Regions from separate parts of the Leptolyngbya sp. NK1-12 genome, predicted to be linked through region 3. Evidence: predicted binding sites of a transcription regulator. Region 3 holds the regulator's gene; each other region holds the start of a gene.
What was found. The regulator NtcA, encoded in region 3, controls nitrogen genes in cyanobacteria. The targets are predictions, from matches to a motif close to TTTGTANNNNNNNNTACAAA.

Region 1: HJG54_RS03290 (Glu/Leu/Phe/Val family dehydrogenase) is a predicted target of NtcA. The motif match lies at 2,194-2,213, and genes of this name have one in related genera.
Region 2: HJG54_RS07090 (acetamidase/formamidase family protein) is a predicted target of NtcA. The motif match lies at 3,956-3,975, and genes of this name have one in related genera.
Region 4: hpf (ribosome hibernation-promoting factor, HPF/YfiA family) is a predicted target of NtcA. The motif match lies at 2,375-2,394, and genes of this name have one in related genera.

The regions. Positions count from the first base shown of each region.
Region 1 is NZ_CP053586.1:890,619-896,633, reverse strand. It holds gene HJG54_RS03295 (cation-translocating P-type ATPase) at 1-1,501, opposite strand, end outside; gene HJG54_RS03290 (Glu/Leu/Phe/Val family dehydrogenase) at 2,286-3,569, shown strand; gene aroH (chorismate mutase) at 3,584-3,985, opposite strand; gene sppA (signal peptide peptidase SppA) at 4,317-5,138, opposite strand; gene HJG54_RS03275 (IMS domain-containing protein) at 5,436-6,015, opposite strand, start outside.
Region 2 is NZ_CP053586.1:1,768,485-1,774,499, reverse strand. It holds gene HJG54_RS07105 (DNA/RNA helicase domain-containing protein) at 1-608, opposite strand, end outside; gene HJG54_RS07100 (DNA-3-methyladenine glycosylase family protein) at 831-1,490, shown strand; gene HJG54_RS07095 (cation diffusion facilitator family transporter) at 1,444-2,472, opposite strand; gene HJG54_RS07090 (acetamidase/formamidase family protein) at 2,649-3,851, opposite strand; gene HJG54_RS07085 (2Fe-2S iron-sulfur cluster-binding protein) at 4,036-4,380, shown strand; gene HJG54_RS07080 (riboflavin synthase) at 4,384-5,082, opposite strand; gene HJG54_RS07075 (transcriptional repressor) at 5,518-5,967, shown strand.
Region 3 is NZ_CP053586.1:6,101,533-6,107,547, forward strand. It holds gene HJG54_RS26205 (superoxide dismutase) at 1-502, opposite strand, end outside; gene HJG54_RS26210 (tellurite resistance TerB family protein) at 827-1,273, opposite strand; gene prfC (peptide chain release factor 3) at 1,435-3,066, shown strand; gene HJG54_RS26220 (hypothetical protein) at 3,405-3,923, shown strand; gene ntcA (global nitrogen regulator NtcA) at 4,016-4,687, opposite strand; gene fabI (enoyl-ACP reductase FabI) at 5,240-6,015, shown strand, end outside.
Region 4 is NZ_CP053586.1:4,375,286-4,381,300, reverse strand. It holds gene HJG54_RS18680 (tetratricopeptide repeat protein) at 1-732, shown strand, start outside; gene HJG54_RS18675 (GvpL/GvpF family gas vesicle protein) at 774-1,445, opposite strand; gene hpf (ribosome hibernation-promoting factor, HPF/YfiA family) at 1,681-2,328, opposite strand; gene lipB (lipoyl(octanoyl) transferase LipB) at 2,529-3,203, shown strand; gene mutY (A/G-specific adenine glycosylase) at 3,332-4,567, opposite strand; gene HJG54_RS18655 (DUF760 domain-containing protein) at 4,710-5,048, opposite strand; gene murA (UDP-N-acetylglucosamine 1-carboxyvinyltransferase) at 5,367-6,015, opposite strand, start outside.

The sequences.
Region 1 (6,015 bases), 1.4 Mb from region 3:
ATCGGGCATCAGCCACGACGAAGGGCAGCTCAGCATTAGATACAGGAGTCGTTTTACCGTTGGTTTCGAGCTGGCGAGACAGAATCACGCTCATGCGTTTCCGCTCCGAGGTGAAGGAAATCTCGTCTGCTCTGGGTAAACGATAGGTCCAATCGCTCTGGTTTAGTCCAGCCTTTGCGCCGACCACCAGCAAGGCTGCTTCGGTGGGATCGCCAATAATCGCCCATTCGCCCTGTTCTTTTTGCAAGGCCGCATCGTTGCACAACACTCCCGCCAACAGCAGCGCATGGAGATCGGGATAGCTGGCAACCTGAATCGGAGTATGGCTATGGGCCACCAGAAATTCGCCTTCGGGACAGTAACCCTCGCCTGTGACACGAAAGGCCCCACTCCCTGAGCTAACCATCTGCACCACCATTTTGTTTTGCGTCAGGGTGCCCGTTTTGTCGGAACAAATGGTTGTAACGGAACCGAGGGTTTCTACAGCAGGTAAACGGCGAATCAAGGCATGGCGACGCACCATTCGTTGGGTCCCCAAGGCGAGGGTTACGGTAATTACCGCCGGTAAACCTTCTGGAACGACGGCCACCGCCATACTCAGCGACACTTCCAACAGCTCGCGGAACTTGCCGACGCCCGAGATGATCAACCCCGCAATCACCACCACCGCCACCAGCGCCAGCGAGCCGTAGACCAGCACCTGACTCAACTGATCCATTCGCTGCTGCAAAGGAGTTGGCTCAGTCTCAACCGATTGCAACATCGAGGCGATTTTACCCAGCTCGGTCTGCATGCCGGTATTGGTAACGAGTGCTGTGCCGCGTCCCTGAACGACTTCGGTGCCCTGGAACAGCATATTGGTCCGGTCGCCCACAGATGTGTCTTCGGGCAGTTGGGTGTGGACCTGTTTGCTAACGGCATGGGCTTCCCCGGTGAGGGCGGCTTCTCGCACCTGCAAGTTGATCGCTTCCAGCAAGCGACCATCCGCTGCGACCTGCATGCCGGCCTCCATCAACATCACATCCCCCGGTACCAGATCCTTAGCGTCAATCTCGCTAATTCGGCCTTCCCGCACCACGCGAACCCGCGGCGAGGCCAGATTTTTCAAGGCAGCTAGGGCCTTCTCAGCACGGCTCTCCTGCATGTAGCCCAGAATGCCGTTGAGGATCACAATCGCCAAAATCGCGACCGTATCTTTGAAGGGAATATCGCCTGTGGGCAGTTCTCCGGCTCGCCAGTCAGCAAAATCCAGTAAACCTGAGATGATCGCCACCGCAATCAGCATGATCAGCATGATGTTTTTGAACTGATCGAGCAAGATCACCCAAGCGCTACGTCCGCCCGTGTCTTCTAGCTCGTTCAGGCCATATTGCTGCTGCCGTTCTGCCACCTGTTGAGCAGTCAAGCCAGTTTGACGGTTACTCTGCAACAGTTCCAGCGCTCGATCTGCATCGGAGGTGTGCCAGAGCATTCGCTGGCTCGCTTTTATTTCGGTGGTCATGGATTCAATGCGGCGACAATCAAAATAATCTAGAGAACAATCAGAATCAGAAATTGATCACAAAACTCCATCCTAACCTTAAGCAGTTAGGGCGCTAGCACTTCTGACATGATGAGTTATGTAAACAATAACTAAACTGTAACCAAACTATAACCAGGGCCGTGAAGCTAGAGGCTATAGCGATCCTATAACGGTTGGGAGTCAGAAGTCAGGAGTCAGGGGTTAGATTTTTTCAACAGCCAGAATTTTTCCTAAACAGCTGTTTGAAAAGGATTTTGTCGTCTGGTCCGCTCCCTTTTCTGGGATGCCTGCAAGGCTATAATCCTCCACCGGTAGGGGAGTTTGAACAGCGACGGTTTCCCAAACAGTCCAACCAAACAGTCCAACCAAACAATCCAACCAAACAATCCAAGCCCTTGTTTCACAGCCTTTTTCAGGCTAGTGAAGGACGAAAAACGGGGTGCCAGCGCCCCTGCATGGGAGCTTCGCCCCCACACCCCTCACCCCTCACATGAGTGAAAAACGCTGTATATAGGAAGCAAAATCTTGATTTAAGAACATACTCCCAATAGTCAAAACCCAGACTGTTGCTTACTGTGCCTCCTCCTTCCTAACTCGTGTTTCCTGCCTCCTGCCTCCTAACCAGATTAATTTCCGTAAAGAAACCTAACCTTTCATGCCAAACCCCCAATTTTGTATTTTTTGATACAGTTTAATAGAAAATAAAGCAATGTGCCAGGCGCTCTCTTCATTCACCCCGCCTGTGCAGGAGGAAATGTTTATTATGACAGCCACTCTTTTATCAGACGCCAATCAACGGCTGGAAAAAGCTTTGCAATACGTCACGATCCACGAAGATGCGATCGAGCGCTTAAAGTTTCCCAAAGCTAGCCTGACGGTTTCAATTCCAGTCCGCATGGATGACGGCTCGCTGCGGGTGTTTCAAGGCTACCGCGTCCGCTACGACGACAGCCGGGGTCCCACCAAAGGTGGTGTCCGCTTTCATCCTAGTGTCACCCTCGATGAGGTGCAATCCCTGGCGTTTTGGATGACGTTTAAGTGTGCGGCGCTCAGTATTCCCTTTGGTGGAGCCAAAGGTGGCATTACGCTCAACCCTAAGGAACTGTCCAAGTTTGAACTGGAACGCTTGAGTCGCGGTTATATTGACTTAATCGCCGATTTTATTGGCCCCGATATTGATATTCCGGCCCCCGATGTCTATACCAATCCGATGATTATGGGTTGGATGATGGACCAGTACAGTACAATCCGACGACAAATTACTCCAGCCGTAGTTACTGGCAAACCCCTGACAATGGGCGGCAGCCTAGGACGCGAAACGGCCACAGCAATGGGGGCCTTCTTTACGATTCAAACCTTGATGCCGAAGTATGACCGGCGTCCGGAGGAAACTACAGTTGCGGTGCAGGGCTTTGGTAATGCCGGTTCTGTGATTGCGGAACTGCTGTTCCGAGCTGGTTATAAGGTCGTAGCGGTAAGCGACTCCCAGGGTGGAGTTTATGCCCCAGAGGGGCTGGATATTCCCAGCATTCGTCAGTTTAAAGAGTCAACCCGAGGCATCAAGGCCGTGTATTGCAAAGGCACGGTTTGCAACAGTATTGATCACGAAGTATTGACCAATGCCGAATTACTAGAACTGGATGTCGATATCTTGGTACCAGCGGCCTTAGAAAATCAGATTACTGGAGAAAATGCGGCTCGCATTCGCGCACCCTTCATTTTTGAAGTGGCAAATGGACCGATTACCTCGGCTGCCGATCAAATTCTAGAGGAAAAAGGCATTCAGGTATTTCCCGATATTCTGGTGAATGCAGGCGGCGTCACGGTTAGCTATTTTGAGTGGGTGCAGAATCGCTGCGGCTACTACTGGAGTTTGGAAGAGGTGAACCAGCGCCTGAAGGAAAAAATGACCCGCGAAACCGAGCTGATCTGGGTGATCTCCCACGAACTGTCCTGCTCGATGCGGACCGCCGCCTATGTCCATGCTTTAAAGCGATTGGCCGAAGCCATCGAAGCCAAAGGCACGCGGGATGACTACACTAGCTAGCCGCTCTTCTGCGGCTATTCGGGTATTGTTACCATACCTAAATCCACCATACTCAGATCGGGCCGCAGGTGTTTGGCCTGCCTTAGATAGGCGTGGTGAATTTTGACATAGGGGTCGGGAGTATTGATGTGAATTAAACAGCGGATGCAGCGTTCTAGGCTTCCTTCAACATGCATCTGCTGCACATCCAACAGCGGTACATTTTGCCACAGCGGGCGTTCGCGGGCAACGGAAGCTGGAAAAATCGCATCTAGATCGCGAGTCACCGAGAAGGTAATGCTGATGATATCGTCAGGGTCGAGCCGGTTATAGCGTTCGAGTTCATCGAGTAACTCTGTGACGGCCTCTCGAATCGCCGCCTTAGAATTTTCTGCCGCCGTTGTTGCTCCCCGAATTGCCCTGACTTTCCAGCCCACGTAGGTATCCTCCCTTAAATGCTGAGTTTTGAAATTTGAGATTTGAGTTGAGCCTTGAAGTTTGTTTGAGATTCAAGTTTTGAACCAATTAGCTTTAATTTTTGCATTCAGAGAATTGGTATGAATGGGGTGCTCAAATCATCTATGAGTGTTAATTAGTACACACTAACTATGAATCGTACTCTGGATGCTTGACCCAATTTAACTCAAAACTCAGCATTCACAACTCAAAATCACAACTCAAAATTCACTGCTCAAACCAGACGCTTGACCCAGTTAACTCAAACCTCAACGCTCAAACCTCAACTCTATTAGGGGCGATTAAGGGCGATTAAGGGCGATAAAGCCACAGTGGTAAGCCGCTCGTAGACAATTCGAACTCGACCCAATCTAAGCCAGCGGCAAAGGCGGGCGAAACCTGGCTGCGACCAGGCAAAATCCGGCTTAACAGGCTTTTTGGCTCTTCCAGGGTGTAGCACTGGGTCTTATCGGGGTCGAGTCCGGCTAGTTCGGCAGCCCAGCGGCGGGCGTCTTCTTCGCTTCCAAGCCGATCCACAATCCCCAACTCTAGCGCTTGCTGACCCGTGAAGATGCGGCCATCAGCGAAACTCTTGACCGTGTCCACCGTCAGGTTGCGAGCTTCGGCCACTGTTTGGACAAACTGCTGATAGCTAGTATCGATCAGCTCTTGCAAAATGGTCTGCTCCGGCTGGGTCAAGTCCCGATCGAAGGCAAGAATGTCTTTATAGGGGCCTGACTTGATCACTTTAAAGGAAACACCGATCTTGTCGAGCAGCCGTTCCAGGTTGTTGCCGCGCAAAATCACGCCGATACTGCCGGTGATGGTACCGGGATTGGCGACAATGTGTTCGGCTCCCATGCCGATATAGACTCCGCCAGAGGCTGAAATATTGCCAAAGCTGGCCACAATTTTGACTTTGTCGCGTAATCGCTTCAGGGCGCTATAGATTTCTTGCGAGTCACCGACAGTCCCACCCGGACTGTCAATCCGCAGCAGCAGAGCTGGAAATTTGCGTTCTTCAACTGTTTTTAAGGCTTCAAGCAGATGTTTGCGAGTGGCCCCCGCAATCACTCCTGTAACTTCAATTCGGGCAATTTGTTTGCGAAACCGAGGCTTAAAAGGCCAAACCATGCGTTATTTACTCGTGAGGCTGATGTTGTGTGATCCAGTGTACAAAATTAAATCAGGCAGTTGAGGCAGCCGTAAGCATGCAGTTCTGATTTTGGAGACTTTGACTGCAGACGCCAGCGGAGGAATGCGAACCGCAGAGACACAGAGGTCACTGAGTTTGCCTATCCTGAATTTACTCAAACCACTGCGACTGCCCCTGGCAAGCCTACGCGACCCGCAGAAGCAAGCTACAAAACTCAAATCAGCGTGCTGCACACAGGCTCTGCCACCAAACCTCAAAACTAGAAAACTCAAGCCTTATTCCAAGACCTGCATTTCCTGAATCCGCCACTGTCCATCTTGGCGCACCAGGCTGTAGCGGACGCGCACCGTTGAGTCGTAGGAGGCAGTCGTATCAATTTGACTATTGGTGTAGAACTCTGCCTTTTCGCTCACCAAGGCTTCAATCGCGGCTTGCTGACCATCCTCGTTAGTGTTATTAGCAGCGTCCAGTTCTAAATCGGCATCATTAGTGGGGTCTGCATCCGCCGTATCGGTTCCATCGGTGGTTGCAGCTTCGGCTGCGTCGGTTGTGGAGGTTGCTGTTTCGTCCGTTTCAACCGAAACAATCTCGATATTGGAGTGTTCAAACTTCCAATGGGCATTTTCAGCCTTGATGTCTTCGGCTCGTGCCCGCTGCTGAGCTAAAGCTGGATCGATCAGAACTTGCTCAAGCTGCTCGATGTCATGATTTTCGCCCATAGCGGCTGCCTTAGCATCTAGCCACGCCTTAACAATTTCGGGTGCATTATCTTCACTGAGGGGCGCGCTGGCTGTAATCGTGTCTTTTTGCTCATTCACAAAAGCAGAAAAGCCAGTTTGAGCCGGAGTGGCCTGA
Region 2 (6,015 bases), 2.3 Mb from region 3:
TGTTCGAGTTGGCTCAACCAGGCCGCTAACTCGGAGACAGCAAGCACCTGCACGCCTTGCCCCTCTTTATAGGGTTGGCTTTCGCCAGTTCGCCGCGTCGGAACTAGGATGGGTACGACTGGACGATGATGAGAAGCGCGGTGGTACTCAGCCAAATCACGGGCATAGGCTGCTACCTGGTCTAAATCCGCCTGGGACGGATGCGTTTTTTGCTTGAATTCCAACACCAGAATCTGCCCGGCGGCCAGCAGCACCAAATCGGGACGGCGTCCGCCTTCGTGGGGCAGTTCATACTCAAAAATTAGCGTCCAGGCTGAACTGTCGGGTCTTAGTGGGCGCAATAACGTCAACTGCTGCTGCAACCGTTCGCCGCAATCCTGCCATGCCTGAATCTGGGTGGTGGTAGGACGCTGATTGTAAAGGTCGTGATAGCGGCGGCTGAGCTGATCTAACCAATCCGAAAGGGAGATGGCGAGAAATTGAGCGCTGCTGCCCATCCAGCCATAGCTGGCAACGGGAGCGGAGACTGATTCTGAGGCCGATTCAGATTTAAAAAGCGAGAGCTGGTTCGAGGTATCCTGGATCATTAGTACTGGTGCCCACTGCATTTTTTATTATGGGCAGATTGCTCACTCATCTGAAGCAATCGCACATAACACCGTTTCTTCAACTAGCTGCATCGTTCAGGTTCCGTCACTCAAAACTCAAAACTCAAAACTCAAAACTGATAAAGAATGGACTACTCAAAGGCGCTCCGTTTCTTCAACTAGCTGCATCGTCCAGGTTCCGTCACTCAAAACTCAAAACTCAAAACTCAAAACTGATAAAGAATGGACTACTCAAAGGCGCTGACCCACCTGCAACAATCCGACCCGGTTCTGGCCAAGGTGATTACGCAAGTCGGCGAGTGCAGGCTTTACAAAGGGCAGCAAACCGGCAATCTGCTGTCGGCTCTGGCGGAATCAATTCTGTACCAGCAGATATCGGGTAAAGCGGCGGCAGCAATCCATCGGCGGTTTTTACAGCTCTATCCCGGCCAAGATTTTCCTACGGCTGCCGATATTCTTGCCACACCGGATGACCTGCTGCGCAGTGCGGGCATTTCTCGTCCCAAAATCACCTACCTCAAGGATCTGGCCCAAAAAGTGGAAGCGGGATTGCCGACGCTAGAGGAGTTAGCCACCTGGGAGGATGAGGCGATTATCCAGGCGCTGATTGCCGTCAAGGGGATTGGCCGCTGGACGGCTCAGATGCTGCTGATGTTTCGCCTGCACCGCTGGGATGTTTTACCTGTGGATGATCTGGGTATTCGCTCAGCCATGCGACAACTCTACGGCCTGCCCGACCTGCCCGCCAAAAAAACGATGCTAGAGATTGCTGCTCCCTGGCAGCCCTACCGCACCGTTGCCTGCTGGTACCTCTGGCGCAGTTTAGACGGCGAACTCAAGTTTCCTCCGGTGGTGTCAGTGGCTCCGTCGTCGATAAGCTGAGGCGTTCAATTTGTTCAGCTAGCGATAGACCCATTTGCTCTAGGGGCAAACCCGCCGAGAGCTGCAAAAACACTTCGGCGATGCCAAATTCCTGCTGTAGAGAGGTCTGTAGCTGCTGTAGGAGCCGGTCCCGTTTGCTGCCGTCATTCCAGCTCACCGTCAAATGGGCCGAAAGCGCATCTTGCCCCAAGGCAATCGTCCAGGCTCGCACCTGATCCACTGCAACCACGCCTTCAAAACTGCGCAGGTGGGCAGCAATTTGCGCTAAATCCAGATGGGATGGCGCTTTTTCCAGCAAAATATCCAAACTCTGCCGAATCAGGGGTATAGCTCCCAGGCCAATCACCACCCCTACGGCTAAGCTGACGGCTCCATCGGCCCAGGTCCAGCCCCACTGCCAGATCACCACAGCGGCCAGCATCACCCCCACCGAGCTAATCGCGTCTGCCACCATGTGCAAAAACGCACCCCGCAGATTCAGATCGTGATGACTGTCCTGGTGCAGCAGTCCGGCATTGATACTATTGATGCCTAAGCCCACCGTAGCCGTGATCAGCATCGGTAAGCTGAGAATTTCCTCACTGGGAGCTTGCAGCCGAGTCAGGGCTTCCCAGCTAATCCAACCGGCTACTACTAGTAAGCCAACTCCATTCGCCAAAGCCGCCAGAATTTCGATCCGACGGTAGCCAAAGGTGGCCTGGGGCGAGGCCGGAAACTGGGCAATCCAGGTGGCTAACAGCGCTAACCCCAACGCTAGTCCATCGGAGAGCATGTGGCCCGATTCCGCCATCAGCGCCAAACTATGGCTAACCAACCCAACCGCAAATTCGGCCAGCGCCGCTGCCAGCAGCAAAATTAGAGCAAGGACCAGCGAGCGAACCTTGTCTTTGGCCGGACGGGCATGAGTGCAGCTCGGCGGACAGTTGAGGGAATGGCCCGATGAATGACGCGCTGAGTGGCTCAAGAAGTGGAAGTGGTTCATGCAAAGTTCAATCAATACATTTAAGCAACTCAATGCTTCTGAGTCTCCATGGAAGCAACGTGGAGCCACCAAGTTCCTGCAACCCCACGCTGATAAATCTTACTGAAGATTCTGCTCTCCATGTTGGTTGGCCCAGGTTGGCCCCTGTTTGCCAATCTGTGTTTGCCAATCCTTGGCTACTGCGGCTTCAGTGGCTGGAACAGAGTTTTAGGAATGACGCCGTGAATGCCTTTGACAATGTCTACCACCTGGGAGACCTCAAAATCGATTGCAGCACTGCCAAACAAGAGGGCATCGGCTTTGGTCAGCCCATATTCTTCATTGGCGATGCGCAAATACTCCCGCACTGCTTTCTTCATCGCCTCGTCCAGATCTTGATCCAAGCCAATTGCATACCAGGCGTCTGCGGTTTCTCCCATCGGGGTAGCCAGGTTCATGCCTTTGTGCAGGGTCAGCTCAAAGGTTGGCGTCAGCGAACATTCGATCGCAGTGAGTGCTACTTCGCCATTGGCCTGAGCACAGTGAGGATCGCCAGAATAAAACAACGCTCCTGGCACCTGAACCGGCAGATACAGACTGCTGCCTATCCCCAAATGCTTAATATCCAGATTGCCGCCATAGAGACCTGGTGGCACCGAATTTTTTGCATCTTCAGGATTGGCAGGCACAACACCCACAAGACCCATAAACGGCTTCAGCGGGATCTCTAAACTACTCAAGCCGTTACTAGGGTGAAACATCCCGATCTGCCGGGTTTTGTCGATCGGAATCACTTTTGTGTAGATGGGGGCGTCGTTCTCTGGAAACTCTCCGGGCAATGCGCCTCTGCCATGCCGATTAGAAATCACCCCATAGGGAACGCGATATTCGATATTCAGCGTTTTGACTTCTAAAACATCGCCCGGCTCTGCCCCTTCCATATAAATTGGTCCGGTAATCACATGCGGCCCTGGCCCGGTCTTTTCCACGTCTGCCTTAATTGTGAGCTGGTCGGGCAAAATATCCTGCTCGGCAATACCGCCTGCGGTCAAAAAGGCAACCGTCTCTCCCTGATCCGGCAAAATCCCTTCATGAGAAACTGTCTCCATCGTGATTCGATCGCCCGACTTGACTCGCAAAATCGGCGGGCTGTCGGGTTTGAATAGCTCACCCCAGATCACGTTTCCCGGCTCAGATTTCACATAGTAGGTTTGTCCAGTAGTGGTTGATCCGGTAGTGGTTTGTCCAATAACGGTCACTTCGCGGGTTGGTGCCGACTGGACCGGAGACAGCAGACCAGTAATCAACGCGACTGCAACGCCTAACCCTATCGCCATTGACCACTGCACCCGAAACTTTTTCAGAACTCTCAAACCCTGGTTGAACCAAGCCCTGCTCATATCCATTCGTTTCCTCACTAACATCACACTCCTGCCATCTCCTGTCGCCTTTGGATCTGCGAGATGGTTAGGTGGCATTAGTGAACAATTTTTCATGTATTCATGTTGTAGCTAGGACTACAGGTTACGGCTTCTGAATTGGGTCTCTGGGTAGAATGAGCGTGCTGGGTTTTTCCGAGGCGTTATGGCAACCTATCAAGTTCGCCTGCTCAACCCTGAGTCAGAGCTGGATTGCACCATCGCGGTACCAGATGACCAGTACATTCTCGATATGGCAGAAGGTGCTGGAATTCGGTTACCGTCTGGCTGTCGGCAGGGCAACTGTTCGGCCTGTGTCGCTAAGCTAATCAGCGGCGAAGTGGATCAAAGCGAGCAGGGCTTTTTGCAGCCTTCTGAGGTAGCCGCCGGTTACACCATCACCTGTGTGGCCTACCCACGTTCGGACTGTACGCTGCTGACGCACCAAGAGGCGGTGTTGTATCAGTCTTCGCTATATTTCTCGACGAAAAAATCTGGCGTTGCTGAATAAGGCTCACAAATAGCCATGCTCGGCCAGAAATGAGGGCGTGATAGAGTCTGACATCGGGTAGGTGGTTTCAAACTCGTCAACGGCTTCTGTATCTGTCTGCTCTACGCTGCCATTCAGCCGCAGAAACTTCTCGACATATTTCCCTAGCACATCACCTTCCAGGTTCACCGGGCTGCCGGGTTGGAGGTCATGCAGATTCGTCTCCGCATAGGTATGGGGAATCACCGCCACCTTAAACCATGAGCCGGTTGCATTGCACTCGGCCACTGTCAGACTGACGCCATTCACGGCAATGCTGCCCTTGGGCACGATATAGCGCGACACTCGTGAATCCGGCACCTGAAAGCTCATTTCCCAGGCGTTGGCGGTTTGCACCGAGGCTTCCAAATAGCCCACCCCATCGATATGACCAGTGACAAAATGGCCGCCCAATTTGCTGCCCACTCGTAGGGACGGCTCCAGGTTCACCGACCGACTGCCACCCGACCATCTCAAAATGGTGCGGCTAATGGTTTCCGGCGAAATAGCGGCCACAAAGCCGTCAGGCAGTAGTTCAGTTACGGTGAGACAGACGCCATCCACTGCCACACTGTCGCCAATCGCCATATCTGCTAAAAGATCAGCTGCCCCACAGGATACGCGCACCTGCTGCTCGCTGAGGAGTTGCAGGGTGCCGATTGTTGTCACAAGTCCGGTAAACACAATTTGTTCGGAGGATTAGGGTAAGTTGACTGAATGTAAATTTTCGTTTCTCTATTTGAACGCTGTTCTATACACAGAACCCTAAATTCGAAGAGGCTTCGTTGGTTTGATTTTCTTGGTTCATCCCGTGCAATCAGGGTTTCATCGAACTATTTCTAGCTCTCTAGATTAACAATTTGACCTTACAATCAGACACAATTGCAGAAGATTGACAGTCTTTCTTAACTATCCCGCTGAGTGATCCAGCAACAGCAGTCAGGATCTAGCAGAAAACCCTAGGGTAGGACCTGATTTGATCCCCATTGGTTTGATCCAGTTCACCTTTCTCTGACGGCTTCTTAGGCATCATTCTCAACAAGGCTTCACTCTTGAAAATAAACCGAGCAATTTGTTATCCTTCTCATTAAGGCAGCACTATTGAGAAGGACAATTCTTATGTACACCGTATCCTCCCTCAAGGCTGAACTAAATGAGCGGGGTTGGCGCTTGACGCCTCAGCGAGAAACCATCCTGCAAATTTTTCAGAACCTTCCCAAGGGTCAACATTTGAGTGCAGAAGATTTGCACATTCTCCTTCAGGATGAGGGAGAGCCGATCAGTTTGTCGACAATTTACCGCAACCTAAAGCTAATGTCGCGCATGGGGATCTTGCGTGAACTTGAGCTGGCAGAAGGCCACAAGCACTACGAGATCAATCAACCCTCGCCTTATCATCATCATCATCTAATTTGCGTTCGTTGCAATAAAACCATTGAGTTTAAGAATGATTCGATTTTGAAAATGGGCGCGAAAACCGCTCAGAAAGAAGGCTATCACCTGCTGGACTGCCAGCTGACAATCCACGCGATTTGTCCGACCTGTCAGCGGTCGTTGTTGCCGATGTAGAAAGCCGCTGTAGGTCGATGTAGAAAGCCGCTGTAGACGCTTGCATTG
Region 3 (6,015 bases):
CATTAAACGCTTTTTTGAAGGCATCAAAGCTGCCAAAGGTCTCTGCAATTGCCGCCGCCACAGGTCCAGTCGGTTCACCGCCGCCATTTGGACTCATAATTTCCCAGAACATCGAGTGATTGACATGGCCGCCGCCGTTATTGATCACGGTTTGGCGAATCGCTTCGGGAACGGTATTGATTTGACGCATGAGTTCTTCGGCAGTCAGCAGCTTCAGGTCAGGGTATTGATTGACGGCTGCATTCAGGTTCTTTACATAGGCCGCATGATGCTTGTCATGGTGGAACTGCATTGTCTCTGCATCAATGTACGGCTCGAGGGCGTTGTAATCGTAAGGAAGCGGCGGCAGCGTAAAGGTATCCCCCTGCGCTACTTTGGTGCCAAATAGCCCAGCCAACCCAGCCGCACTGGCACCCTCCGGCCTCAACCCGATCACACCCAGCACCGCGGCACCTGTTGTTGCACCCAGCAGTGAAAGAAACTGACGACGATTGCAAACCATAGCAGTTAGCCCTCTAGCGACTATCTAGCACCAAACCCAGCATCAATTAATTTCAGTATCAATCAACACTGTTCATAACAAACCATAGCGCGGGATGGGCTGGCTCACAAGCGAAGATAGGAGTCAGGCTTCCCAGAGCGTCAGCCGACGGGAGTCAGGAGTCAGGAGTTAGGAGCCAGGAGCTAAAACCAGAATGGCTCTTAACTTCATGATGAGGGTGTCCGTTGAGAATCCACTGGTTGAGAATCCACTGACTGTTATCTTGCGGCGGACCCTACTTCTGCCTCCTGCCCCCAGACCTCCTATTAATCTCGCTTAACTCAATTAACCTCGATTCTTAATCATCATCACTTCCACAATTTTTAGGGCCAATGTCTCGTTGATTTCTAGCGCGCGATAGAGCTGGTTTAAGAAATCCTGTTCCTGCTCAGTCACCACGCCATCGGCCAAAATTAAGTCAGTTGCGACGGCAAAAGCAGATTCTCGTAGCTCAAACGGCAACGAACCCTTGGCACCGTTGAACAAGGCATCGGCTCCCTGCCGCCGTAGAATTCCAAATAGTTTGTCGAACATACGGCGCATCACATCGCGTGGATAGCTTTTGAATAACTGCATCCGGTTGATTGAATTGATTAAGCCATCTAGTTCTTCGTCGGCCAAATAGCCATCCGAAGCAATCGCCGATAGGCAGATAGCGGCAAATGCTTCCGCTGGGTTAAAGGTTTCCTGCACCTGGCTTTGCACTCCAAAAACCTTGTCAAATAAACCCATGATGTTCTCCTTGGTTTGTTGATTTTCTTAGCATTCCCACATTGCAACTAAACCGTGGGAACCAAGAAACCCTAGCCAGAGGAGATAGCCAATTATGCATTTCTCGCTATGCTGGAAGATAAAGTTGAGCCATGCCGAATTGAGCAGGTTGATAAATTTTCATGCCTACTGATGAACTCGAAACTGAATTGCAATCTGCGGTAGAAAAGCGACGCAATTTTGCCATTATTTCTCACCCAGACGCAGGTAAAACAACGCTGACGGAAAAACTGCTGCTCTATGGAGGTGCAATTCACGAAGCTGGGGCAGTGAAAGCGCGACGGGCACAGCGGCATGCTACCTCCGACTGGATGGCTATGGAACAGCAGCGGGGCATTTCGATCACCTCAACCGTGCTGCAATTTCAATACGACGGCTACTGGATCAACCTGCTCGACACTCCCGGCCACCAAGATTTTAGTGAAGACACCTACCGCACCCTAGCGGCGGCTGATAATGCCGTGATGCTGGAAGATGCAGCCAAAGGTCTAGAGCCACAGACCCGCAAGCTGTTTGAAGTCTGCCGGATGCGGGGGATTCCCATCTTCACCTTCTTCAACAAGCTGGACCGGCCCGGACGCGATCCGTTTGAGCTGATGGACGAGATCGAGCAAGAGTTGGGTTTGCAGACCTATGCGGTCAACTGGCCAATCGGTATGGGCGATCGGTTTAAAGGAGTATTCGACCGCCGCCAGCGGCAGATTCATTTGTTTGAGCGGTCGGCCCACGGTAGCCGGGAAGCGGCTGATACGGTAATTGATTTGGGCGATCCGCGAATCGAAGACCTGTTAGAGCAGGATCTGTACTACAAGCTCAAAGAAGATCTAGAGCTGCTCGATGGCGTTGGGGCCGAGTTTGATCTGGATTTGATTCATCAAGGCAAAATGACGCCGGTTTTCTTTGGTAGCGCCATGACCAATTTTGGTGTCGAGCTGTTCTTGACTGCTTTTCTCGACTATGCGCTGAAACCCGCATCTCGCCGCAGCACGATTGGCGAAATTCAACCAACCCATCCAGACTTTTCGGGGTTTGTCTTCAAGCTGCAAGCCAATATGGACCCCAAACATCGGGACCGGATTGCCTTTATCCGCGTCTGCTCTGGCAAGTTCGAGAAGGATATGGTGGTGAACCATGCCCGCTCCGGCAAAACCGTGCGGCTCTCTCACCCCCAAAAGCTGTTTGGTCAGGATCGGGAATCGTTGGCCGAAGCCTATCCAGGTGACGTGATTGGCTTGAATAACCCCGGCGTATTTGCAATTGGCGATACGATTTATAACGGCCAAAAGCTGGAGTACGAAGGCATTCCTATGTTCTCGCCAGAGCTGTTTGCCTATTTGCGCAATCCTAACCCCTCAAAGTTCAAGCAATTCCGCAAGGGGGTGAATGAACTGCGCGAAGAAGGAGCGGTACAAATCATGTACTCTGCCGACGAATCGAAGCGGGATCCAATCTTGGCGGCGGTGGGTCAGCTTCAGTTTGAGGTGGTGCAGTTCCGCTTGCAGAATGAATATGGCGTGGAAACTCTGCTCGATCCGCTGCCCTATAGCGTTGCCCGTTGGGTGGAGGGCGGTTGGGAAGCCTTGCAAAAGGTAGGCCGTTTATTCAACACGGTTGCCGTTAAAGATAGCTGGGGCCGTCCGGTGCTGCTGTTTCGTAATGAGTGGAATTGTCAGCAGGTGGAAGGCGAGCACCCAGAGCTAAAGCTGAAGAAGGTGGCTCCGGTGGTGTCAGGTCAGGAGCCGGAAGCGCTTTAGAAAAAGCTAGGAGTCAGGAGTGGGGTTTGCTGTAGGGCAACGGTTAGCGGAGCATCAACGGGCAAACTCGCTGGTGCAGGAGTAGGTAATGTTCTGACTCCCGGCTCCTGCGGCCCTTTTCATGACTGATCAGCCTGCTATAGCTTTTTCCACTCTGGTAAGGTACGAGGGGTGTGGGGGCTTCGCCCCCACGTAGGGGCACGGCCCCTGCACCCTATTTTTTGTACTTCATTAGCCTGGAAAAGGCTGTATTACAAGTCTGAAGTTTTTGTTAATCCTACCTAGAAGGCGCGAACGGCCCTCCTATAGTTGAAAACGTTACAGGATATTGCTGAATCATGACTAATCGTAATAATCTGCTTCGCAACATCTTAGTGGGTGCTGGCATTGCTACCGTCGGCGCAATTGGCACCAAAGCCGCGGTTGATTACTTCAAGAATCGGGGTGAGGAAGATGTCCCGGATGAAAGCCAGGGTGATCAACTGCCTGCTTCTGCCGCAGAAGTGGCCTATGCCAAAGTCCAAGACGCCTCGCTGCAAAAATTCCTCGATGTTAGCTTTGGCGAACCAGGCCGCTATGTTCCCAATCGTCCAGCCAAGGTGTTCGACTACCAGGGCAAGCAGTACATGGTGGTTTGGGCACGCGACAATAAGAAAAACAAAAACCAAATGCTGGCCTTTATTTACACACCCGAAGGCCGCAAGATGATTGCCAGCGTTGGCTATACCAATCAGGAAACCGATTACAACATCAACTTGGGCAGCACTCCCTTTGCTGTAGAGGTAAAAGGGCAGAAACTGACCAGTGGCCAGGGCAAAACCAAAGGCGCTGATGAGGTTGACTTTGTGCTTGCTTAACTGACTTGAAAGATTTGCAAAGTTTGAAGATATAAGGCTAACTAAGCCCTCCTGCCCCCCAATTTGGGGGGTTTCTATCACTCAAAGCTTACCTAAGTGAACTGCTGACTCAGGGTGACTGGATTGTGAACGGTAATCTTTTTCTTATGAATGGAAATCATTTTGTCTTGCCGCAAGTCGCCTAGCAGCCGCGTTACTGTTACTCGCGTCGAGCCAATTGCCTCTGCAATCGCCTGGTGGGAAAGTTTGAGATCGATGGTGATGCCATCCTGAGCAGGAACACCAAAATCGCGGCAGAGAATTAGCAAAAAGCTAACTAGACGGGAACCCATATCCCGATGCGCCAAGGTTTCGATCATCATCTCAGTCTGCAGGATGCGAGACGACAAACCCTGCAGCATGATCATCGACAGCTCTGGGTTATCCTTGAGCGCCTTCTCAACCTGCTCAATGGGTACTGAAAGCAACTCCACGGGCGTAAAGGCAACAGCGTGGTAGAAGCGGTCGGCGCGGTGCCCGGTAATCAGAGAGAGTACGCCAAAGACGCTATTCTCGCGCAGCAAGGCTACGGTAATCTCTTCCCCAGCTTCGTAAACCCTAGAGAGTTTGACCGCCCCTCGCATCAGGAAGTAAACCCGTTCCGCTGGATCACCTGGAAAGAAGATGGTTTTGCCGCGCTCGTAAGTCTCTACGACAGGCGGGAAGGCACCACCGCTCAACTGACGGAATACATTTGCTAACGGTCTATCTTGCAACGCTACCATGCCTTTATCCCTAGCCTATTATCGTGAGCCTGTATGAGCCTGTAGTTGTAATAACCCCCGAAGCGCTCTTCGTACTTATTTACGCTTACTACCAGTTTTTAGCCAGAACTCTTAGGATAAATTGTGCTGCATAACACAATCATACTGTGATAGAACTCTGACTTTAAAACACTAAACTTAAGAATGCGATAGTTTTTTGTAGCAAGAATTACACAATGCTGAAATCTCAGACCAGAATGCTATTTGCTGAGATATTTTCAGAATTTTTTCTGAGTAATGAAAATAGAGCATAGCCGTTCAACCCAAAAGTTGCAAGGCAGTAGAACTTAAACCCCTGCTACTGCCTCTGGCAACGCTACATCTGGGCAACATCGGTTCACAAGACTTCCACAGCAGCAAGCTACAAAACTACACACCATGCCTAAGCAAAGACTAACGCCCAGCGTACAGGCTATGTCGCCAAAACTCAAAACTTAAAACTCCCTCACCAGTTTCTTTCCGTCCCCGTTTTTCAGTATTCTTGAGACGCCAAACGACATTGGGTGAAGGGTCATGTTGAATTTGTCTGGAAAAAATGCCCTGGTGACAGGAATCGCTAACAACCGCTCAATCGCTTGGGGAATTGCCCAACAGCTTCACGCCGCAGGAGCCAATCTGGGTATTACCTATCTGCCTGATGAAAAGGGCCGCAACGAAAAGAAAGTGGCAGATTTGGTAGAACCGCTCCAACCCAGTTTGTACCTCCCCTGTGATGTGCAGAATGAAGCTCAGATGCAGGAAACATTCGAGGTGATTCAGGATAAGTGGGGCCGCTTAGATATTTTGATTCACTGCCTTGCGTTTGCTAGCAAAGATGCCTTGAGCGGTGACTTCAGCAGCGTATCGCGTCAAGATTTCTCTCTAGCAATCGAAGTGAGCGCCTATTCGCTGGTCAGCCTCAGTCGCTATGCGAAGCCATTAATGACCGAGGGCGGCAGCATTCTCACTCTCAGCTATTTGGGCGGCGTGCGAGTGATCCCCAACTACAACACGATGGGGATCGCAAAAGCAGCGCTGGAAATGAATGTGCGCTACCTCGCGGCTGAACTGGGACCGCAAAAGGTACGAGTCAATGCGATCTCGGCTGGCCCAATTCGCACGCTAGCCTCTTCTGCCGTGGGTGGCATTCTAGACATGATTCACCATGTGGAACGGGCGGCTCCGCTGCGGCGTACCGTTACGCAACTGGAAGTTGGCAATGCAGCCGCATTTCTGTGCAGCGATCTGGCTAGCGGCATTACCGGGCAGATCCTCTACGTAGATGCGGGCTACGAAATTATGGGCATGTC
Region 4 (6,015 bases), 1.7 Mb from region 3:
CTGGCTCAAGAGGCCAGTCAGCTTGCGCAGTTTCAGCAATATCAGCTTGCTTTGACACGGGCGCAGTTGGCTTCCCAACTCATTCCCGACAATCCTCAGGTTTGGGGGTTGCTTGGCAGTTTGTATTTGCAGACCGAGCAGTTTCGTCCGGCGATTCAAGCCTTGCTGAAGGCCCGCTCACTAGATCAGGAAAATGCGGCGGTGCTGTTTGCCTTAGGTTCGGCCTACTTCCGTGAAGAAGACTACAACGCAGCGGTGCAGTATCTCAAGTCTGGGTTGAAAATTAAGCCAGATACACCAGGTGCTCTATTTGATCTGGGCAATGCTTACTATAAGCTGAATCGGTTTGATGATGCGATCGAGCAGTACAGAAAGGCGGTTAAAATCGACGAAAAGTTCTGGCCTGCTGTCAACAACATTGGCTTGATTCGCTACGAGCAGGGCAATACGGACGATGCGGTAGAACAGTGGCGGCAGGCGATTGCCATCGATGGCAATCAGCCAGAACCCAAACTGGCCCTAGCAATTGCTCTTTACGCAGAAGGCATGGAATCTGAAGCTCTGGAAATGGGTGAGGCCGCTCTCCGGCTTGATAGCCGCTACGCTGAAATTGAGTTCTTAGAGGAAAACCTCTGGGGAGAACGGCTGCTAACCGACGCCAAGCAGTTTTTTGCCCTGCCCAGAATTCGTGAAACGCTGGTGCAGATTAATCATGAGTCGGTGACGCAATGAAGCACGCTGGATCGAGGCTCTAAACAAGATCTAGACAAGATCTAGACAAAATGGTAGGGCGGCAAAGGCTCTCCCAGACTTAGTTCCCAGTGGAGCAGTTGGGTTTGCCAGAGGCTTAGGTCAGCTTGCAAATCGGATTCTGCCTGACGGGAACGCAGCACGTAGAACCGTTCGATGCCGTCATTAGTCTGGTTGCCCCGCACTGCGCCAGGATAGCGATCGCGAATCAAGCGGTTGAGCGATTCTAATTCTTGCTGCTGCTGCTGCTGCCATTGGGCTTGATCTTGATAGAGTTGCCGTTTGGCCAAAAAGTAATCTTTGCCGCTAATAGAACTGGCGATGGGTTGTTCTGGCAATGACAAGGGTACAGCCTTGAGGGTGTATTCGGCTTTGTCTTGAAGCTGGCGCAGTTTGTCGAGATAGGTTTGCTGGTGGGCACGTAAATGGTCGAGCAACCCTTGGCGAGAGATGAAGCAAGTGCCGAAGCGGAGCGGCAAAACCGCCGTTTGCTGAAACACTTCTTGAATTACCCGGTCATGAGATAACACTGCCTGCATCAACTGCCGGTCGCTCTGTTGTAATGTCTCAAACGCTAGATCCGGTTCTACTAGAGCGGCCAATTCGGCAAGGCTAACAAGCTCCAGCGGCCCCCAAATTCCTTCGGGCAGCTCTAAGGGGCGATCCCCATTCAACAGAAAGGCATAGGTATACATCGACCGCTAAAGTCCGTATAGGAAGACCTGTGACCCTCGTTAGAAATTGTTACATACTTCGCTAGTACAACTAGCAAGCTGGAGACAAAATCACAGTCAAAAAGAACAAAAAGAATAAAAAGCCCAGCCTGAGCTTGACTGGCAAAAGGCTGAGCAAGGCGAGTATTCAGGAGCACCAAACATTAAGCACCGAATTTTGGCTTAATATGAGTTTCAGTTGGCTCGGACTGGCAACCTAGCGCTGGCGGGCTGCTTCAGTGGCTTTAGCCGCATGGGCAATTTCAGCGAACTTGCCGTTGGTGTGGCCATTGCCATTGCGGGGCTGAATTACCCCATAGCCGCCATGATTGCGCTCGTAAATCACGTTAATTTCGCCGGTTTCCGCATTGCGGAACATATAGAAATCGTGATCAACCAGTTCTAGCTGCTCTAGCGCTTGCTCAACCGTCATGGGAGGCATAGCAAAATACTTCATCCGCACCACTTGTTCGGGCAGGCTAGGCGAGCGTTGATCGTTGATCAGGGATGGTGCAACGGGCTGTTGACTCAGGGCTTCGACGGTTTTTACCGGAGCATGTTTCTTCTCGTGGCGTTTCTCCTTGTATTTGCGCAGTTGACGGGCAATTTTATTGGCAACTAAATCAATGCTGGCATAGAGGTTTTCACTGCTTTCTTCAGCTCGCACAACGGTACCGTTGGCATAAATCGTGACCTCAGCCGTTTGTTTGGGATTAATCCGGGGATTACGAGCAACCGACAGGTGTACATCAACTTCCGTGGTTAGGGTTTGATAGTGACTGACCGCCTTTTCAATCTTTTGATGTACATACTCATGAATCGCATCGGTGATCTCAATGTTTTTGCCCTGGATAACAAGCTTCATAAAGCTTCCTCCCTTGTAGAGTTGGGTCATATCTACACCCTAGCACCTTGTATTCTGGACAACAGACTCGTTAAAGATCTTTTGCATCCGTTGATATTTCTTGATTAGAACTCTAATGTCGATGAAAAAGTTAGGTTATCCCACGCTTGATCCCGGCAATCCAGCGTCAGTCCTGTCTTCTAGGTTAGGTACAGTTTGCTATGTCTACTCGTCGCTGTTTGTTTTATCACTGCGGATTAGTGCCCTATGAAACGGCCTGGAACTGGCAGCAATCCTTTGTAGCCGAACGTCGCCAGACTGCTGACTTGGATGATGTACTGCTGCTATTAGAACATCCACCTGTTTACACGCTAGGGCAGGGTGCGAGTTTAGATTTCTTAAAATTTGATCTAGACAAAACGTTACATTTGCTCTACCGCACCGAGCGCGGCGGAGAAGTCACCTACCATTGTCCGGGGCAGCTAGTCGGCTATCCAATTCTGAATTTGCGTCACTACCGGCAAGATTTGCACTGGTACTTGCGGCAGCTCGAAGAAGTGCTAATTCGGGTTTTGGCCCTCTATGGGCTAACCGGTGAGCGAATTCCGGGTCTGACTGGCGTTTGGGTGAAAGGATGCAAGGTGGCGGCGATTGGCATCAAGGTCAGCCGTTGGATCACGATGCATGGCTTTGCGCTCAACGTTTGCCCTGATCTGAGCGGCTTCGAGCAAATTGTGCCCTGTGGCATTGCCGATAAACCAGTGGGTAGCCTAGCGCAGTTTGTGCCGGATGTTGACATCGATCAAGTACGCCAGCAGGTGGCAAGCTGTTTTGCTGAAGTGTTTCAGGTGGAGTTGGTTGAAGAATCTTTCGCGAGCGGAACGCTCGCACTCTAATTTATTGTTTAATTTGGTTGAATTACCCATAAGGTCAGCCTGCGACTGGCCTTATTGTTGATATAAGGTGATCGGGAATTTGGTTGAGTAACCCGCGAAGGTGAGTTTTGTCTGGGTAGACGCGGTTTCTAACTGCCAACCTGCTTAAACTGCTGCAACGCTTCGATGATTGTCACATTTGCCTTAGGAAAGGGAAATTGGTCCAACTCATCAAGATCAACCCAGCGTGCTTCGTCGCATTCAAGTGGTTGCGGCTCACCGGATATATGCCGACAGTGGTATACATTCAGCGTTACATGGAAGTGACTGTAAGCGTGGTCAATGGTAATCAAATGATCGCCAACTTCAATTTCAATCCCAAGTTCCTCTAGAATTTCTCGACGAATACATGCTTGTATAGTCTCATTTGCTTCAAGCTTACCACCTGGAAATTCCCACAGACCGCCTAGCAACCCATCCTGACGGCGGCGGTCGATCAAGATTTGTCCCTGGTCGTTCCAGATTACGGCTACGCCAATCTGCTTGTGGGGAATGGCAGTCCGGGTTTCGTTTACAGGCAGTTCGTTTTGCATATTGGTGCGATAGGCGTGACAGTATTGATTCCAAGGACAAAGTAAGCAGGCAGGCTGTTTGGGTGTACAGAGGGTGGCTCCCAAGTCCATCAGCGCTTGGTTAAAGTCGCGGGGATTGTCCAGATCGAGCAGTAGCTCCGAGGCTTGCCAAAGCAGGGAAGTGGCTCGGTTGGGGGGTATTTCCAGGGCCAGCAGTCGCGCTAATACTCGCTTTACGTTGCCGTCTAGGATCGGCGTAGGTTGGTTAAACGCAGCGCTAAGAATGCCGCCTGCGGTGGTTCGCCCGATTCCGGGCAAGGTGAGGACGGCCTCTAGACTGGTGGGAAACTGGCCACCCTGCTGCATTAGCTGCTGTGCTGCCTGATGCAAATTGCGAGCACGAGCATAGTAGCCCAAGCCCTGCCATGCCTTCAAGACCTGCTGCTGGTTCGCTGCGGCCAGAGCTGCAATCGTAGGAAACTGAGCCAACCAGCGTTCGTAGTAGGGAATCACGGTTTTTACCTGGGTCTGCTGGAGCATAATTTCCGAAACCCAGATGGCGTAGGGGTCTCTGGTTTGACGCCAGGGCAAGCTGCGGCCATGAACGGCATACCAGCACAGCAACAACTGGCGCAATTCCACCACGACTGGTGAATTCAGCAGCACCTGGTAGCGGGCTGCCTGCACTCCAGCTTGGTCAGGATGAAGCAACCAAACACCAGAACTGTCCTTTGCTCTGGTACTTACTTTTGTACTCTTGGGACTCTTGGGACTCAATGCTCTGGAGTTGCTGTGAATTGGATTTGCAGTCATTAAAAAAGGACCTGGCCATTATCGCGAAAATCTGCCAAGTCCTCAAGTTGCTAGCAATACAAATGCTACTCAGAACCTATTTTGTGAATCCATTTTGTGAATCCATTTTTAAATGCCTGTTCTTCGGAATCCGCTAGCGGCTCTATTCAGCTTCTGGGGCGCTTGCCTCGGTGGTTTGGAGGGCACGCTCGAACTGCATGCGTTGCTCTGCGTTGCGCAGGAAGTAGCCGCTCATCATTGCCGAAGCCAGCAGTCGTCCCATATGCTCGCGGCTCGTGGTAATCGTGATGTCAAAATGCTCAGAGGGTAGCCCACCCAGAAGTCCAATAATATTGCGTTCCATCACTTGCATTACTTCGCCCGATCCGGGTTTCGACAGTTGAGCCACGGTTTCTGGACTCATGGACTGAATATACTGCCAGAGTAAGTTGCTTGACTCACCACCAAAGTATTCAGAAATTTTATTCGTTGCGTTGTTCACGGTAGGAACCTCACTCGGACTGTGGCCTTTGGTTTATGAACTTAATGTAACAAAGGACAAAACCGAGTACAGATGGGCAGAACCGAACCTAGAAAGACGGATCTACGTAATGGGAGGAGGTAGGGGAGAGGAATCAGGCTTCCCAGAGCGTCAGCCGACGGGAGTCAGGAGTTAGAAGTCAGAAGAGAGTTGGTGATGGGCAGGTTGCACTCTGTTTGTGGGTTTGATTGAGTTCAAAGATTTAAAACAGAAATGGGAAGCATTGAACTTCCCATTCTAGTAGCTGATATTGAGTGGACCTGATCTGAACGATTGACTTCAGGAGAGAACCGTCGGTAAATTCGGTGCATCAACCGGGTTGGGTTCGGTGTCTGCTTCGACTCGGCAGAGTTTTGCGCCCAGTCCTTGCAGTTTACCTTCCAGGTTTTCATAGCCGCGATCGAGATGCTGCAAGCTTTGAATGGTTGTGACACCATCGGCGGCTAATCCGGCCAAAACTAGCGCTGCTGAGGCTCGTAGGTCTGTGGCAACTACTGGGGCACCGGATAGCATCGGTACACCCCGCACAATCGCAATGTTGTTTTTGACGGTGATATCGGCTCCCATGCGGTTCAGTTCGGCCACATGACGCAGGCGGTTCTCGAATACGGTTTCGCTAATTACGCTATTGCCTTCGCTCAGGGTCAATAGCGCCATAAACTGGGCCTGCATATCAGTGGGAAACCCTGGGAAGGGCATGGTTTTGATATCTGTAGCAACATGTCGCTGGCCGGGAATTAGCCGCAGGCGGTTGGGCGCATCGGCCACTACATCAGCTCCAATACTGCGCAGCTTGGCAATCACGGCTGTGAGGTGATCGGGAACTACAGGAGCCAAGCTAATCTCGGAGCGAGTAATCGCTCCTGCCACTAAGAAAGTACCAGCCTCGATCCGATCGGGGATAATGCTGTAGTCGGTAGAGTGCAGC